One region of the Bacillus sp. V33-4 genome, then DNA from elsewhere that is predicted to be linked to it. Evidence: predicted binding sites of a transcription regulator. Region 1 holds the regulator's gene; the other holds the start of a gene.

Region 1 (9,405 bases):
GCGAGAAGGTCACACCCGTTCCCATCCCGAACACGGAAGTTAAGCTTCTCAGCGCCGATGGTAGTTGGGGGTTTCCCCCTGTGAGAGTAGGACGCCGCCAAGCGCATACAAAAGAACAGCCGATGATGGTTGTTCTTTTTTTGTTCGTTAGACACGGAGAAAAAACATCCGCCACACCGTCTTCGCTTAATTAATCACGATTATCGCTTAATTCCTGGATTTTCCGCTTAATTAAGCAGGATTCCGCTTAATTCCTCCGTACTTTCGCGTGAATCACCGGATTTTCCGCTTAATTCTTTTTTACCATCCAACAAATTATCAACATTTTCAATAAAAATTCGTGATTTTCTACGTTTATCCACCTCAAATACTTCATCTCTTTCACAACCAAGCTCATTTTGAAAATAATTTTGCTACATACTCTAAGTCAAGTAGACTTTTAGATCCGAAAATCAGCTAAAAGTCCCTCGGCCAATTCCGAATCAGTCAGCAGATCTGATGTCTCCACTCTCCCAAAACCCCGGTAACTAAAATCACGCAGTTATGTATGAAAATAGTTGATCCGGACTGGAGCTTTTATAATTGGCAAAAGGCTATTACATAGTTGCGCTGCAGGTTTGAGAAAGGGGATTTTGGAGAAAATATAAGGGAGTTCTCAGATCGTTTGCATTCAATTGAGGGTATCATGTATAATGAAAGTCAAATATAGTCAAAGTCAGATTGGGGGGCTATAATGAGGAATATCTCAGACATTATTGAGCACTATTTAAAGTCCGTTTTGGAACTGAGTGAGAAGGAAATTGTTGAGATTAAGAGAAGTGAAGTAGCCGATAAGTTCCAATGTGTACCGTCTCAGATTAATTACGTTATTAATACCCGGTTTACGGTTGAAAGAGGTTATATCGTTGAGAGTAAGCGCGGCGGGGGCGGTTATATTCGAATTATGAAGGTACAGACCAATGACTTTGCCCATCTAATAAATGATCTTTTGCTGTTAGTTCAGAACCGTGTATCTCAAAGTAGTGCCGAGGATGTAATTTATCGTCTAGCAAATGAAGGGGTTATTACACGAAGAGAAGCTAAAATTATGCTCAGTGTAATTGACCGCTCTGTACTATATATAGACCTTCCCCATCGTGATGAGCTTAGGGCAAGAATGCTGCAGGCGATGTTGACCTCATTAAAATATAAATAATAAGTTGAGCTGAGGGGTGAAATCATGATTTGCGAAGATTGTAATCAGAGGCCGGCAACAATGCATGTTACAAAAATAGTGAATGGCGAAAAGACAGAGGTCCATCTTTGTGAAAAATGTGCTCAGGAAAAAGGCGATATGTTTATGTTCAACAGTGGATCGGGGTTTTCGATCAACAACCTATTAGCCGGTCTTCTGAATGTTGAGCCGGCATTCCCGCAATCAACAAAACCGCAGTATGATCAGGATGACATTGTTCAGTGTGAAAACTGCAAGATGACCTTTCCACAGTTTGCAAAGGTGGGCAGGTTTGGCTGCGCAAATTGCTACGATACATTTAAAGAGCAGCTTAAACCAATTTTAAGGCGACTTCACAGTGGCAATTGGAGCCATAACGGCAAAATCCCAAAAAGAATTGGCGGCAGCATCCAAATGCGCCGACGGCTGGATTCTTTGAAACAGAGTCTTATCGAGCTAATTTCGAAGGAAGAATTCGAAAAAGCTGCGCAAGTCAGGGATGAAATTCGTTCAGTGGAAAAAAGCATGAACGAAGCCAATAAGGGAGGGGAGTAAGTGTGTCTCTTAACCGATTTATGAGCCAGGCTGTAAGTTCGTGGATGAGCGCTGAAGGGCCCGATTCCGATATTGTATTAAGCTCCAGGGTCCGCCTTGCTCGAAACCTTAATGAATTTACCTTTTCAACACTTTATTCAAGCGAAGAAGCATCCAGGATATTAAAAACGATTGAAGAACGTGTTCTCACTGGCGGACCGGGCAGCCTTGGAAAATTAGAGCTGTTAAAGATGGAAGAGCTGCAGCCTTTACAAAAAAGGGTTCTGATTGAAAAGCATTTGATCAGTCCGCAGCTTGCCGAAGATTCAAGCTCAGGGGCATGTTTGCTCTCGGAAAATGAAGAAGTCAGCATCATGATTAATGAAGAAGACCATATTCGGATACAGTGCCTGTTTCCTGCTTTTCAGCTGGCAGAAGCACTTGATATGGCGAACAAGGTCGATGACTGGATGGAAGAGCAAGTTAACTACGCGTTTGATGAGAAGCTCGGGTATTTGACGAGCTGTCCCACTAATGTAGGGACAGGGCTACGCGCATCGGTGATGATGCATTTGCCCGCCCTTGTTTTAACTCAGCAAATAAATCGGATCATCCCGGCGATTAACCAGCTCGGATTGGTAGTAAGAGGTATTTATGGAGAAGGCAGCGAAGCGTTGGGAAATATTTTTCAAATCTCAAATCAAATGACACTTGGAAAATCGGAACAAGATATTGTTGAAGATTTAAAAAGTGTCGTCAGCCAGTTGATTTCACAGGAAAGATCGGCGCGGGAAGCATTAGCCAAAACGGCAAACATACAATTAGAAGACAGGGTTTTCCGTTCTTTGGGTACTCTCGCCAACAGCCGAATCATTGAAACAAAGGAAGCAGCTCGCTGTTTGTCAGATGTACGTCTCGGGATCGATATGGGCTTTATAAAAAATGTTTCGAAGACCATTTTAAATGAATTAATGATTTTAACGCAGCCAGGATTTTTACAGCAATATGCCGGCGGCCCTTTGCGACCGAATGAGCGTGATATCCGCCGTGCTACTTTAATACGGGAAAGATTGAAAATGGAAGAATAGACAGGAGGAAGAGCATATGATGTTTGGACGTTTTACCGAGAGAGCTCAGAAGGTGCTGGCGTTGGCTCAAGAAGAAGCGATCCGCCTAGGACATAACAATATTGGTACAGAACATATTCTTTTAGGCCTTGTACGTGAAGGTGAAGGGATTGCCGCTAAAGCTTTGTATGCTTTAGGTCTTGGTTCAGAAAAAATCCAAAAAGAAGTTGAAAATTTAATTGGCACTGGTAAAGAAGTGACACAGACGCCTAATTATACACCTAGAGCGAAGAAAGTAATTGAACTTTCAATGGATGAGGCACGAAAGCTCGGTCATTCATATGTTGGTACTGAACATATTCTTCTAGGGCTTATCCGTGAGGGAGAGGGCGTGGCAGCAAGAGTCTTAAACAATCTCGGCGTCAGCTTGAATAAAGCACGTCAGCAAGTGCTTCAATTATTAGGAAGCAATGAATCGGGAAGCCACCAGGGCGGTGCGTCTGCAAATGCCAACACTCCTACATTGGATAGTCTTGCGAGGGACTTGACTTCGATTGCGCGTGAAGGAAGCCTTGATCCGGTGATCGGAAGAAGCAAAGAAATTCAAAGAGTTATTGAGGTATTAAGCCGCCGTACAAAAAACAACCCGGTACTGATTGGTGAACCTGGTGTCGGTAAGACGGCAATTGCAGAGGGGCTAGCCCAGCAAATTGTCAATAATGAGGTGCCGGAAATTCTCCGCGATAAGCGTGTCATGACCCTTGATATGGGAACGGTCGTCGCCGGAACGAAATATCGCGGTGAATTCGAAGACCGCCTTAAAAAAGTAATGGATGAAATACGCCAGGCTGGCAATATCATTTTGTTTATTGATGAACTTCACACATTGATTGGAGCAGGGGGAGCTGAAGGCGCAATTGATGCTTCCAATATCTTGAAGCCGTCACTTGCCCGCGGTGAATTGCAATGTATTGGCGCGACAACTCTTGATGAATATCGAAAATATATTGAAAAAGACGCCGCGTTGGAACGGCGCTTCCAGCCAATTACGGTCGATGAGCCAACTGTTGAAGAATCCGTTCAAATTTTAAAAGGACTTCGAGATCGTTACGAAGCCCATCACCGTGTTTCGATCACGGATGAATCGATTGATGCGGCAGTTAAGCTGTCCGACCGCTATATCTCAGACCGTTTTTTACCGGATAAAGCGATCGATTTAATTGATGAAGCCGGTTCAAAAGTAAGACTTCGTTCCTATACAACTCCTCCGAATTTGAAAGAGCTTGAACTGAAATTGGAGGAAGTAAGAAAAGAAAAAGATGCAGCTGTTCAAAGCCAGGAGTTTGAAAAAGCAGCTTCATTAAGAGATACCGAGCAACGCCTGCGTGAAAAGCTCGAAGAAACGAAAAAGAACTGGAAGGAAAAGCAAGGTAAAGAAAACAGTGAGGTTACTGTCGAAGATATTGCGCACGTTGTTGCGAGCTGGACAGGTATCCCTGTTGCCAAGCTGGCCCAAACAGAAACAGATAAGCTGTTGAACCTTGAAGAAATTCTTCATTCACGAGTAATTGGGCAGGAGGAAGCTGTAAAGGCAGTTTCCAAAGCAGTTCGCCGTGCCCGTGCCGGCCTGAAAGATCCAAAGCGCCCAATTGGCTCATTCATCTTCCTTGGACCGACTGGTGTCGGTAAAACCGAGCTTGCCCGTGCTCTAGCGGAATCAATGTTCGGGGATGAGGATGCGATGATTCGGATCGACATGTCGGAATACATGGAGAAGCATTCGACATCACGCCTTGTCGGTTCACCGCCGGGATACGTTGGATATGATGAAGGCGGTCAGTTGACCGAAAAGGTCCGCAGAAAACCATATTCAGTCATTCTGCTCGATGAGATTGAGAAGGCTCACCCTGATGTATTTAATATCCTGCTTCAAGTATTGGAGGACGGACGCCTGACAGATTCGAAAGGGCGCACGGTCGATTTCCGCAATACCGTACTGATCATGACTTCTAACGTCGGAGCTGAAGCGCTGAGACGAAACAAATATGTCGGCTTTAATATTCAGGATGGAGAGCACGATTATAAAGATATGAAAGGCAAGGTAATGGAAGAGTTAAAGAAAGCCTTCCGACCTGAATTCCTCAATCGTATCGATGAAATTATCGTCTTCCATGCTCTTGAGAAGCCACACTTGAAAGAAATTGTCTCATTAATGTCCGATCAATTAACAAACCGCTTGAAGGAGCAGGACATTAATTTAGAGCTGACAGATGCAGCAAAAGAGAAAATTTCTGAAGAAGGATACGACCCTGAATACGGAGCACGTCCGTTGCGACGTGCTATTCAGAAGCATATTGAAGACCGTTTGTCTGAAGAACTGCTAAAAGGCAAGGTCTTAACCGGCCATCATGTCATTATTGATGTGGAGGACGGCGAGTTTGTCGTCAAAGCGGCTGAAGAAAGCGGGAAAGTTAAACTGTAGGGAAAAGCATTTGTTTTTAAACTAAACATCGTGAGGTACGCGTAAATAAGCACCATTTACGTGTACCTCTTTTTTTGTTTCCTGAGATGCTTCGAGATTTTCGAAAAAGAGGACAAGATACCTTATAATAAAGTGAAAGACATCGTTACGCCCCATTGGAGAGGAAGAAATTGATGGCAAAGAAAAAAACAAAGTTTATATGTCAAGAATGCGGGTATGAATCCGCGAAATGGATGGGAAAATGCCCGGCATGTGGAGCATGGAATAAGATGGTTGAAGAAATTGAACCGGCCAGTACAGGAAGGCGTGGAGCATTTGCCCATTCACAGGGAGCATCGGCTGCCGTGGCTAAAGCAACCCCGATTACTGCGATTGAAACAACAAGCGAACCGAGAATTACGACAGACATGCAAGAACTGAACAGGGTGCTTGGCGGAGGAGTGGTTAGAGGGTCATTAGTACTGATCGGCGGGGATCCGGGGATAGGCAAATCGACATTGCTGCTGCAAGTGTCGGCGCAGCTTGCAAAAAAAGAGCATTCGGTTCTCTATATATCAGGTGAAGAGTCCATGAGGCAAACGAAATTGAGAGCGGATCGCCTTGGAGTAACCTCTGAAAACCTGAACGTTTATGCAGAAACAAATTTGGAGGAAATCAGCCGAACGATTGAAGGGATGTCGCCGGGCTTTGTGATCGTTGATTCGATTCAAACGATCTATCATCCCGAGATAACTTCGGCTCCGGGAAGCGTTTCACAGGTTCGGGAATGTACAGCAGAATTAATGAGAATTGCTAAAACAAAAGGGATTGCGATTTTTATCGTAGGACACGTTACGAAGGAAGGTTCAATCGCTGGCCCCCGTCTTCTCGAGCATATGGTCGACACCGTTCTATATTTTGAAGGTGAACGGCACCATACATATCGAATCTTGCGTGCCGTGAAAAATAGATTTGGCTCGACAAATGAAATGGGTATTTTTGAAATGAAGGAATTTGGGCTTGAAGAAGTGGAAAATCCTTCGGAGATTTTTCTCGAGGAACGGTCGCAGGGGGCATCAGGGTCAACTGTCGTCGCTTCTATGGAGGGGACTCGCCCTGTATTGGTTGAAATACAAGCGTTAATTTCACCGACCAGCTTTGGAAATCCAAGAAGGATGGCGACCGGAATTGACCATAACCGGGTATCGCTGTTGATGGCGGTGTTGGAAAAGAGAGTTGGGATGCTTTTACAAAACCAGGACGCCTATTTAAAAGTGGCCGGCGGTGTCAAATTAGATGAACCTGCCATTGATTTGGCAGTTGCAGTCAGCATCGCTTCAAGCTTTCGCGACAAACCGACCCGAGCTTCAGATTGTATTATTGGCGAAGTTGGATTGACCGGCGAAGTAAGGCGTGTCTCAAGAATCGAGCAGAGAGTCCAGGAAGCAGCGAAGCTTGGGTTTGAGAGAGTCATTCTGCCTGAAAATAATTTGGGAGGCTGGACAGAGCCGTCGGGCATTCAGCTTGTAGGAGTTTCTTCCGTCAGCCAGGCCCTTCAGGCCGTGCTTGGGGGATAAGGAGATCTTCGCCCGTACAGTAAAATTCACTGGGATTTAAAAAATTAGATTGAAATGACAAAAGTCCTATGATAAAATAAAAACCTTTATTATTTGACACTTCATTTTTGCGATGCTACCCTTAAAGATGGAATATTGTCCTTTAGCCATAAGGATTATCTTTTTTATTCACTTGAGAAAGTTATTTTAAGATAACAAGATTGACCATAAAAAAATGAAATTAATCTGCAATACTACGTTTCAATTTATAGAATTTGTTTATAATGGTTAGAAGGAGGTGAAGGAATGTTAAAACGTATCATTCAAGCGTGCTTCCTTATTATCGGCGGAACGCTTGGCATATTTTTAATACCTGATTTATTAACATTGGTGAGTGCAGACAACATTCTATTTTTAAATAATGGGTATGTGGCTGCCATTCTAGGTGCACTTATATTTTATTTTATTAGTTTCTGGGCCATTGATTATGTTGTCAACTTTGTCAGATGGTTCGAAGACTCCTTGGTGAAGGCGCCGATTACAGATATCATTTTTGGAAGTGTGGGGCTGGCATTCGGCCTTGTTCTTGCATTCCTGATTGGGTTTGCGCTCAATGCGATTCAAGTGCCTGTGTTGAATACGGTAGCGCCCACTGTACTAACGCTTTTATTTGGCTACCTCGGTTTCCAGGTCGGTTTTAAAAAGAGAGACGAGCTTTTAAACCTGTTTGCGAACCGAAAAAAGAAGCCTGTTGATGAAGAACAGGATCCGCATGCCAATAATTCTTTAAAGATTCTTGATACGAGTGTAATCATTGATGGAAGAGTAGCGGATATATGCCAGACTGGCTTTCTGGAAGGCACTATTGTCATTCCGCAATTTGTTCTTGAGGAGCTGCAGCATATCGCTGATTCATCGGATGCTTTGAAACGAAATCGCGGCCGCCGCGGACTTGATATCCTGAATCGCATCCAGAAAGAACTGGCCATGAAAGTCGAGATTTACGAAGGCGATTTTGAAGAGATCCAGGAGGTTGACAGCAAGCTTGTTAAATTAGCAAAAATAACAAGCGGCGTCGTTGTTACAAATGACTTCAATTTAAATAAAGTGTGCGAACTTCAGAATGTTTCTGTTTTAAATATTAATGATCTAGCTAATGCCGTTAAACCGGTCGTTCTTCCGGGCGAAGAGCTCAATGTACAGGTTATTAAAGATGGCAAAGAATATAATCAGGGTGTTGCCTATCTTGATGATGGCACGATGATTGTGGTGGAAGACGGCCGCGATTTTATCGGCAAACGAATTGATGTTGTAGTTACGAGTGTCCTGCAAACATCAGCCGGACGCATGATCTTTGCAAAACCGAAGCTATTGGAAAAAGCTTTATAGTGAGATAGGGGTTAGTCTATGGCTTACCAGGTTATTATTCCTGCAGCCGGTCAGGGGAAAAGAATGGGAGCCGGCAAGAACAAGCTTCTCGTTCATCTTCACGAAATTCCGGTTTTCATTCATACGTTAAGAGTGTTCGAGGCAGATCACGCGTGCAGTGAAATCGTTTTAGCTGTTAATCCTCAAGAAGAACCGGAAATAAAGAGATTGTTAAAGGACTACGGCATTCAAAAAGTACATTCACTTGTTGCGGGCGGAACAGAGCGGCAGCATAGTGTGTATAACGCCATCAAAACGCTGAAAAACGATGGTATCGTTCTCGTTCATGATGCCGCTAGGCCTTTTATTGATATACCGATTATTCATCAACTGGCCGAGGTGGCGGAACGAGACGGGGCGGCGATTGTTGCTGTTCCGGTAAAGGATACGATTAAAAAGGTTCAAGCGCGTAAAGTGGTTACAACGATTGAGCGTTCAAGCTTGTGGGCAATTCAAACCCCACAGGCTTTTCGCGTTTCGCTTTTGCTTAAGGCGCATAAGGACGCGGCGGAAAGCGGGTTTATCGGCACCGATGATGCAAGCCTCATCGAGCGGATCGGCGTTCCCGTAACTGTCGTCGAAGGCAGTTATGACAATATTAAGCTTACAACACCGGAGGACCTTTTTTTCGCCGAAGCTATTATGAAAAAAAGGAACTCCGCGATTAAAAACAAAGGGGAATGAGAATGTTTCGGATTGGACAGGGCTTTGATGTTCATCAATTAATAGAGGGCCGTCCGCTTATTATTGGCGGCATTGAAATTCCATTTGAAAAAGGCCTGTTAGGGCACTCGGATGCAGATGTTCTTTTACATACGATTGCTGACGCATGCTTAGGTGCGATCGGGGAAGGCGATATCGGCAAACACTTTCCAGATACCGATCCCACTTTTAAAGATGCTGATTCCGCGCAACTGCTGGAGCATGTCTGGAAAATCGTGTCGGAACGGGGCTATGAGCTCGTCAATGCCGATTGTACCGTTATTGCCGAGAAGCCGAAGATGGCTCCTTATATTGATAAGATGCGGGACCGTATTGCCGGTCTTCTCGGTACATCCACGCAGTATATCAATGTAAAGGCAACCACGACAGAGAAACTTGGATTCCCCGGACGCGGCGAAGGCATCGCGGCCCAGGCGGTAGTTC
Region 2 (9,405 bases), on a different contig from region 1:
ACGCAGGCAGGAGAAACACATGATTTTACTGCGAGCGACCATGTGAAAGCCATTTATGAACATATGGACTGTGCTTTTATCGATACCATTTTAGTCCATAATCAAGAAATTCCGCTCGATGTCCAGTATCGCTACAGGGAAGAGCTGGCCAAGCCTGTCCAGTATGATTTGCCAAAGCTTTACGACCTCGGCCTTAAAGTTGTATATGGCGATATTATCAGCGTTGAAGATGGAGTCATTCGCCATGACACGAAAAAAGTTTCCGATTTATTATTTTCTTTGCTTATGGATGAAACTAAAAAGAGGTTCAATGCGTAATACGTAATGCAACCGTTTGTCTACAGGGGGTGGAGGGATGTCTTTCGCTTCGGAAACGAAAAAAGAATTGACGAATATGGAGATAAAGGATTGCTGCGGAAAAGCGGAATTGTCGGCATTAATCCGCATGAATGGGTCTCTGTCTTTTTCCAATCGAAAGCTGGTTGTTGACATTCAAACAGAAAATGCAGCAATCGCAAGAAGAATCTATACATTGATCAAAAGGAGTTACGAGCATGTACAGGTCGAGCTCCTTGTCCGCAAAAAAATGCGTTTGAAAAAGAACAACGTTTATATTGTGCGTCTTTCAGAAGAAGGAAAGAGGATTTTAGAGGATTTAAAAATCCTTGGGGACGGGTTTACTTTTGTCCACGATATTTCCCGGGAGCTTGTTAAAAGGAAATGCTGTAAGCGTTCTTATTTACGGGGAGCCTTTTTGGCGGGAGGATCGGTGAACAATCCGGAAACCTCCTCCTATCATCTTGAAGTGTTCTCCCTTTACCAGGAACACAACGACTCTCTATGTGAATTAATGAATTTGTTCGATTTAAACAGCAAAACGCTTGAGCGGAAAAAAGGCTTTATTACGTATTTAAAGGAAGCAGAAAAAATCACTGAGTTTCTGAATATTATCGGTGCCCACAATGCACTCCTGCGCTTTGAAGACATCCGCATTGTCCGCGATATGAGAAATTCGGTCAACCGCCTTGTCAATTGTGAAACAGCAAACTTAAACAAAACAATCGGTGCAGCATTGCGGCAAGTAGAAAATATTCGCTTTATTGAGCAGACTGTCGGTCTTAAGGTTTTACCTGTAAAGTTAAGGGAAATTGCGGAGCTGCGTGTCGCTTACCAGGATGTTACGTTAAAGGAGCTTGGCGAGATGGTCTCCGGAGGGGAGATCAGCAAATCAGGAATTAACCACCGGCTAAGAAAAATTGATGAAATAGCTGAGAAGCTGCGCGCTGGACAGCCAGCAGGTGATTTATAGAGAAAAACCGGGAGGAATTGTGATGGTAGAAACAAAAGTAGAAGTAAAATTAAAAACGGGCTTACAAGCACGGCCAGCCGCTTTGTTCGTCCAGGAAGCGAATCGTTTTTCTTCCGATATATTTCTGGAGAAAGACGGCAAAAAAGTGAATGCGAAAAGCATCATGGGGTTAATGAGCCTTGCAGTCAGTGCCGGTTCGACGATAACCTTGATTGCGGACGGACATGATGAGCAGAATGCGCTTCAAGAGCTCGCAAATTACATCCAAAAAGAAAATTAAAAAAACTCGCGCCGATTGGCACGAGTTTTTAATTGGTTATTTTTTGTCTTTTTTGTCGGTATTTTCGATAGGGTTTCTAGTGATAATTTGGTCTACTAAGCCGTATTCAAGCGCTCTGTCGGCGGTCATAAAGTTATCGCGTTCTGTATCCCTTGCGATCACTTCAAGTGGCTGGCCTGTGCGTTCAGAAAGAATTTCGTTTAGCTTGTCACGCAAGAATAAAATGCGTTTTGCAGCAATTTCAATTTCAGTTGCCTGGCCTTGCGCGCCGCCAAGCGGCTGATGAATCATGACTTCGCTGTTAGGAAGTGCATAGCGTTTGCCTTTTGTACCTGCAGCAAGTAAAAATGCTCCCATTGAAGCAGCCATTCCGATACAAATTGTTTGCACATCCGGCTTGATAAACTGCATCGTGTCATAAATCGCCATACCGGCAGTAATGCTTCCTCCCGGGCTGTTAATGTAGATGGATATATCTTTCTCGGGGTTTTCCGCTTCAAGGAACAGCAACTGGGCGACAATTGAATTGGACACATGGTCATCAATTCCACTTCCAAGCATAATGATGCGGTCTTTTAGCAGGCGTGAATAAATATCGTAAGCACGCTCGCCCCGGTTTGTCTGTTCAATAACTGTTGGGATTAAATTCATTAACGCTTCCTCCTCCAATATCAAGAGATCAAACATACATTAGTAATGCAGTTCTTCCAATAGAAGAATAGTATGTATTGCTATCATACAATGATGGTCAATAAAGGTCAAACGAATCGCATTCGAGAATGGGGTGAATCGTTCGACACTTTTATGACTGGAAAAAAACCGCTCCGTTTCCATCTTACCCAAAGTATATTTTTTTAAACGCCGAACTTGCTTGCAAAGAATGAAAACATGCCCTATAATAGTAAATCGTAGTGCTTAAACGATTAGCAGCTTTTTATGCGAAAGAAGGCGCTTGACAAGCGATTTATATTTTAATATGCCCTCGTGGTGCAACGGATAGCACGTAAGATTCCGGTTCTTGAGATGTGGGTTCGATTCCTGCCGAGGGCGTTGCCAAAAACCTTTTCCTGATTCACAACATCAGGGAGAGGTTTTTTATATTATCGGGGTGAGTGCCGCTGGTCAGTTGCGTCTCTCTGACAAAACTGGTTTCGCTCATAAATTCGACAACCGCTCATAAATCAATCTCATAAATTCGGAGTGTTGTAAATAAAACTGGAATACATATTATAATACCGTGTAACTCAGTGCACCCAACGAAAATCTTCCTGCAACGAGGTCCTTATTTCTACCGGGATCTGCATTATAAATAAATTTCCATACACCATTGCTGATCCTTATTGTAAAATGGGTGCAGGGGGGATGCAGAATGGATTTTAAAGCGGGACTTTGGCAGCAGCAAACTTTAAAATTGATGCTTACGCAGGAGCTGACTCAAGCGATTGCGCTTTTGCAGTATTCTGCTCAGGAGCTTAACGCTTTCCTCGAAAATAAAGCAGCAGAGAACCCCCTTTTACAGCTGGATTCAGGCAATTTTCAAACCGCCATTGATCCGCGGATGGACCGGAGTAAATCCTCATGGAAAAATAGTCAAAAAGACAAGAAAAGCTGGATCGAACAAATAGGCGAGAAGGTTGTCTCATTAGATGAATACTTGCGTTCACAAATCAATTTTAAACAAGTCACAACACGGCAAATACACATTCTCACCGATTTCATCCTTAATTTAGATGAAAACGGTTACTTCTATGATTGGCATGAAGCTGTGGCTAAATATCCACTGCAAGAGGCGGAAGAATGTTTGCACATCCTCCAGCAGCTCGATCCTGCCGGCATCGGTGCGCGCAGCCTTCAGGAATGTCTGTTACTGCAGTTGCAAAGACTCGGAAACAGAAATGCATTGGCGGAGATGATTATAACCGATTATTTTCACCCATTTGCCAATAAGAATTGGAAGCTGATCTCGAAAGAGGCAGGAATTGAGCTAAAGGAGATCCAGCAAACATTTGATTTTATTCAAACGCTCAATCCCAGACCGGGTGCTCTTTTTCAGCAGCAAAAGCCGGTCTACATGATCCCGGATGTAATTATTGATTGGAATGGCATCGATTATACGGTGACCATCCTTGATTCCGTCATTCCGAAGCTGAGCTTTAACCATGCTTATTTTACGGAAATGTCAACCTATAAGGACGACCAGGTCAGCCGCTTTCTTCAGGAAAAAAAACAGGATTATTATTGGATTTTAAAAAGCCTGGAGCAAAGAAAAGAAACGCTGCTGAAAGTAACAATGAAAATCGTTGAAAAGCAGCAAGGTTTTTTCAAAAAAGGACGCGAGGGTCTCAAGCCATTAATCATGAAGGAAATATCCGATGAATTGGGCATTCATGAATCGACAGTCAGCAGGGCGGTCCGGGAAAAATATGCACAAACCCCATTTGGAACGATGGAATTAAAATCATTTTTTACGAGTACAATTCAAACCGTTTCAAGTGAAAATACTTCATCGGCACAGGTGAAAAGTAAAATTGAAGCATATGTTGCCGCTGAAAATAAACAAAAGCCGTTATCTGATCAGGAAATTGTCGCAAGGCTGCAGGAAGAAGGAATGATCGTTTCAAGAAGGACAGTCGCCAAATACCGGGATCAGCTAGGGATAGCTTCATCCTCAAAAAGGAAAAGATACGAATAGAAGGAGAAATAAACTGGTGCTTAAGCTTACTTTTTATACGCGAACTAAATGCCCTTTATGTGACAAGGCAAAAACCGCTTTAATTGAGATGCGATCAGAATATCCTTTCGAATTGGAAGAAAGGGATATTGACGAAAGCGACGAATTAACCGAGAAATACGGTTTGATGATTCCGGTTGTCGAACTTGATGGAGAGATGCTTCAATACGGTCATATTGATAAATTCGAATTAAGTAAACGTTTGCAAAAAAAAGATTAAACATATATGTTGAATTAGCCGTTCACTCCTGTTAAAATGAAAATGGAATCAGGAGTGATTTTTTTTTACCGTTAGCGGGACATAATATGTCACACCGGGACGTTTTGTGACCAACATCACTTCATTCAAGGAGAAACGGTATGATGAATTCATTATTTGATATCCAAAGAAGATTATTGCCTGATCTGCTTGATGTTATGCAAAAACGTTATCTGATCCTCCAATACATAAACGTGATGCAGCCAGTGGGGAGACGAAGTCTGGCGATCAGCCTCGGGCTTACCGAGCGCGTGCTTCGTTCAGAAGTCGAGTTTTTAAAGGGCCAGAGCTTGCTTTATTTTACAAGCCTGGGAATGAGTTTAACAGAAGAAGGCAAGGCCCTGTTGGAAAGACTTGATAGCATAATGAGAGGCATAACGGGTATAGACAAATTAGAGCGCCAGCTCGAAGCCCAGCTTGGCATCCAAAAAGTGATTATCGTCAATGGCGACAGCGACCAGTCACCATGGGTAAAGCATGAACTTGGGAGAGCGTGCGCGATCTCCATGAAAGAGCGTCTTCACGACGAAAATATCATTGCCGTAACCGGTGGATCTACAATGGCGGCAGTTGCTGAAATGCTGACACTCGATTTTGGCAAGAATGATTTGCTGTTTGTGCCTGCAAGAGGCGGGTTGGGTGAAGATGTACAAAACCAGGCGAATACGATCTGTGCAAAAATGGCCGCGCAAACAGGGGCAAAGCACCGCGTTCTTTATGTACCTGACCAGGTAAGCCGTGAAATTTACCAATCATTTATAAAAGAGCCTTTTATTCATGAAGTGCTTGATTTAATCAAATCGGCTAGCATGGTTTTACATGGAATTGGAGACGCTATAACAATGGCGGAGCGCCGGAAAACGAGTGCGGAAGATTTGGAGATCATTCGTAAAAAGAAAGCTGTTGGTGAAGCTTTCGGCTATTACTTTGATGAAACTGGGGAAATTGTCCACAAAGTCCCAACGATTGGTTTGCAGCTTGGAGACTTGCCCGGCGTTGACAGCGTTTTGGCTGTTGCGGGCGGCTTCTCAAAGGCAAAGGCCATTCGCGCCTACATGAAACAGGCTCCGGCATCGACGATTTTAATTACCGATGAAGGTGCCGCTAAGCAGTTGATACAAGGGTAACCCCCTTTATATAAATAAAAAGCCTTATATATTCAAAGGAGGAAAATCATCATGGCAGTAAAAGTTGGTATTAATGGTTTTGGTAGAATTGGACGTGTTGTATTCCGTGCAGCACTGAACAACCCAAATGTAGAAGTAGTGGCAGTAAACGACTTAACAGATGCAAATATGCTTGCGCATTTATTAAAATATGATACTGTTCACGGTAAGCTGGACCAGGATGTGACTGTTGATGGAGATTCCCTCGTTGTCGGCGGGAAAAAAGTAAAAGTTCTTGCTGAACGCGATCCTGCTCAACTAGGCTGGGGCGACCTTGGTGTTGAAGTGGTTGTTGAATCAACAGGCCGTTTTACAAAGCGTGCTGACGCTGCAAAACATTTAGAAGCCGGCGCGAAAAAAGTTATTATCTCTGCTCCTGCGAGCGATGAGGATATCACAATTGTTATGGGTGTAAACCATGATAAATATGATGCTGCAAACCATCATGTAATCTCGAATGCTTCTTGTACTACTAACTGTTTAGCTCCTTTCGCGAAAGTTCTTAATGATAAGTTTGGAATTAAACGTGGAATGATGACAACTGTCCACTCATACACAAATGACCAGCAAATCTTGGACTTGCCGCATAAGGATTATCGACGTGCCCGTGCCGCGGCAGAAAATATTATTCCGACAACAACTGGTGCTGCAAAAGCAGTGTCCCTCGTTTTGCCTGAACTTAAAGATAAATTAAATGGAGGCGCAATGCGCGTACCAACTCCAAACGTATCTTTAGTAGACTTGGTGGCTGAACTTAATTCAGATGTAACAGCTGAACAACTAAATGCCGCTTTCAAGGAAGCTTCTGAGGGAGAATTAAAAGGGATTTTAGGCTACACAGAAGAGCCTTTGGTATCAAGGGACTTTAACGGAAGTGAGTATTCTTCCACTATCGATGCACTTTCCACAATGGTTATGGAAGGTAACATGGTAAAGGTTATTTCTTGGTATGACAACGAAACAGGCTATTCAAGCCGTGTAGTTGACCTTGTTGATTACATCGCTCAAAAAGGACTATAAGACTAAAAGAATAAATATCCATGCATTATATAATTAATGGATATTAATATCGTGAACCACTATAATATAGACGGATGAAAAGGGGAGCGGGGATCATTCCCCACTCCCTTTTACTCGTCCAGGCTGATAATCCAAAGGAGGTTCTTTTGCCATGAATAAAAAAACCGTAAAAGATGTGGATGTAAAAGGGAAGAAAGTGTTTTGCCGTGTTGATTTTAACGTTCCGATGAAGGATGGAACCATTACGGATGAAACACGGATCCGCGCTGCGCTGCCGACAATTCAATATTTAACAGAACAGGGCGCCAGGGTTATTTTGGCATCCCATCTCGGCCGTCCTAAAGGCCAGGTTGTTGAGGAATTGAGGCTTACCCCGGTTGCCGCTCGATTGTCAGAGCTTCTTGGCAAAGAAGTGAAAAAAACGGATGAAGCATACGGAGAGTCTGTCAGCAAAGAGATTGACACAATGTCTGATGGCGATGTACTCCTCCTTGAAAACGTCCGATTCTACAAGGGCGAGGAAAAAAATGACCCCGAGCTGGCAAAAGCGTTTGCAGATTTAGCTGACATTTATGTCAATGACGCGTTCGGAGCTGCCCACCGTGCCCATGCATCAACAGAAGGAATTGCTCACCATCTTCCAGCGGTTTCAGGCATTTTGATGGAAAAAGAATTGGCGGTGCTTGGGAAAGCATTGTCTAATCCGGAACGGCCTTTCACAGCAATTATTGGCGGTGCCAAGGTAAAAGATAAAATCGGTGTCATCGATAATCTGCTTGAAAAGGTTGATAACTTAATTATCGGTGGCGGCTTGGCCTACACTTTTGTAAAAGCAAACGGAAATGAAGTCGGAAAATCATTGCTTGAGGAAGACAAAATCGATCTGGCAAAATCGTTTATGCAAAAAGCAGCAGAAAAAGGCGTTAACTTCTATATGCCAGTTGATGCAATTGTCGCAGATGATTTTTCACCTGAAGCAAACACTCGAGAAGTAGCGATTGAAGAGATTCCTTCTGATTGGGAAGCTTTGGATATCGGTCCGAAAACGGCGGAAATTTATCGCGATGTCATCAAGAATTCAAAATTAGTCATTTGGAACGGTCCAATGGGTGTTTTTGAGTTTGATAAATTTGCAGGGGGAACGAAAGCTGTCGCCGAAGCACTTGCCGAAGCGTCTAATACATATTCGGTAATCGGCGGCGGAGATTCTGCAGCAGCAGTTGAAAAATTCAACCTGGCTGAAAAAATGAGCCATATCTCCACCGGCGGAGGTGCGTCCCTCGAATTTATGGAAGGCAAAGCACTTCCTGGGGTCGTGGCTTTACTGGATAAATAAACCCGGGAGCAGCTTTTGCTCCCAGAATTGACACACGAAAGGATGTGCGACATGCGCAAACCAATTATCGCAGGAAATTGGAAGATGCATAAAACTCTTTCAGAGGCAAAAGCCTTTATTGAAGAAGTAAACGGGCTGGTCCCTCCTAAAGAAAACATCGAATCGGTCGTCTGTGCCCCGGCATTGTTTTTGGAACAGTTAGTCGAAAGCACAAGAGACTATGATCTCGAAATCGGTGCCCAGAATATGCACTTTGAAGAAAGCGGTGCTTTTACAGGGGAAGTAAGCCCGAAAGCCCTTGCTGACATTGGAGTTAAATATGTAATTATCGGACACTCCGAGCGCAGGGAAATGTTTAACGAAACCGATGATTCGGTCAACAAAAAGACGCTTTCCGCATTTAATTATGGTTTAACACCAATTGTTTGCGTCGGTGAAACACTTGAACAGCGTGAAAACGGCGAAACGAATCAGCTTGTCGGCGACCAGGTAAAAAAAGCATTAAACAGTTTAACAGAAGATCAAGTTAAGCAAACTGTCATTGCTTACGAACCAATCTGGGCGATTGGAACAGGTAAATCTTCAACTGCGCAAGATGCAAATGAAGTTTGTTCCCATATCCGCCAGGTGGTTGCGGAACAATTTTCACCGGCTGCAGCTGATGCAGTCCGCATTCAATACGGCGGAAGTGTAAAGCCGGGCAACATTAAAGAATATATGGAACAGCCAGATATTGACGGAGCCCTTGTAGGCGGAGCAAGCCTTGAGGCCCAGTCATTCCTACAGCTATTGGAGGCAGGCCAGAATGAGTAAAGCCCCTGTTGCGCTCATCATTCTTGACGGGTTTGCTATAAGAGGCGAGCGAAAAGGGAATGCTGTTGCGCAGGCGAACAAACCAAATTTCGAACGATATTGGAACAAGTACCCACATGCTAAGCTGATTGCATCCGGAGAAGCAGTCGGGCTTCCGCAGGGGCAGATGGGGAACTCCGAAGTCGGCCACTTAAATATTGGAGCGGGCCGAACCGTGTTTCAAAGCTTAACACGAGTCAATATTTCGATTCGTGAAGGCGAATTTGCGAAAAATCAAACCTTTCTTGATGCAATCAAGCATGTAAAAGAAAAAGGGAAAAGACTCCATTTATTCGGGCTTCTTTCTGACGGTGGCGTCCACAGCCATATTGAGCATATGTTTGCGCTTTTGCGCCTTGCCGCTGAGGAAGGAGTCGAAAAAGTCTATCTTCACGCGTTCCTGGACGGACGCGATGTCGGGCCGCAAACGGCCCGGAAATATATTGAAGAAA

Evidence for each region. The regulator CtsR, encoded in region 1, represses protease genes until heat stress. The targets are predictions, from matches to a motif close to ATGGTCAATAAAGGTCAAACA.
Region 2: the regulator CtsR is predicted to act here: its motif matches at 2,334-2,354, upstream of clpP (ATP-dependent Clp endopeptidase proteolytic subunit ClpP).

The regions. Positions count from the first base shown of each region.
Region 1 covers NZ_PGVC01000026.1:20-9,424, forward strand. The annotation lists rRNA gene rrf (5S ribosomal RNA) at 1-103, shown strand, start outside; gene CVD23_RS22470 (hypothetical protein) at 228-362, opposite strand; gene CVD23_RS10295 (CtsR family transcriptional regulator) at 734-1,195, shown strand; gene CVD23_RS10300 (UvrB/UvrC motif-containing protein) at 1,220-1,768, shown strand; gene CVD23_RS10305 (protein arginine kinase) at 1,789-2,835, shown strand; gene clpC (ATP-dependent protease ATP-binding subunit ClpC) at 2,852-5,296, shown strand; gene radA (DNA repair protein RadA) at 5,470-6,852, shown strand; gene CVD23_RS10320 (PIN/TRAM domain-containing protein) at 7,138-8,220, shown strand; gene ispD (2-C-methyl-D-erythritol 4-phosphate cytidylyltransferase) at 8,239-8,943, shown strand; gene ispF (2-C-methyl-D-erythritol 2,4-cyclodiphosphate synthase) at 8,946-9,405, shown strand, end outside.
Region 2 covers NZ_PGVC01000001.1:31,508-40,912, forward strand. The annotation lists gene CVD23_RS00155 (gluconeogenesis factor YvcK family protein) at 1-318, shown strand, start outside; gene whiA (DNA-binding protein WhiA) at 356-1,309, shown strand; gene CVD23_RS00165 (HPr family phosphocarrier protein) at 1,332-1,589, shown strand; gene clpP (ATP-dependent Clp endopeptidase proteolytic subunit ClpP) at 1,626-2,240, opposite strand; tRNA gene CVD23_RS00175 (tRNA-Arg) at 2,568-2,639, shown strand; gene rpoN (RNA polymerase factor sigma-54) at 2,959-4,281, shown strand; gene CVD23_RS00185 (glutaredoxin family protein) at 4,298-4,540, shown strand; gene CVD23_RS00190 (sugar-binding transcriptional regulator) at 4,684-5,706, shown strand; gene gap (type I glyceraldehyde-3-phosphate dehydrogenase) at 5,758-6,765, shown strand; gene CVD23_RS00200 (phosphoglycerate kinase) at 6,917-8,101, shown strand; gene tpiA (triose-phosphate isomerase) at 8,153-8,914, shown strand; gene gpmI (2,3-bisphosphoglycerate-independent phosphoglycerate mutase) at 8,907-9,405, shown strand, end outside.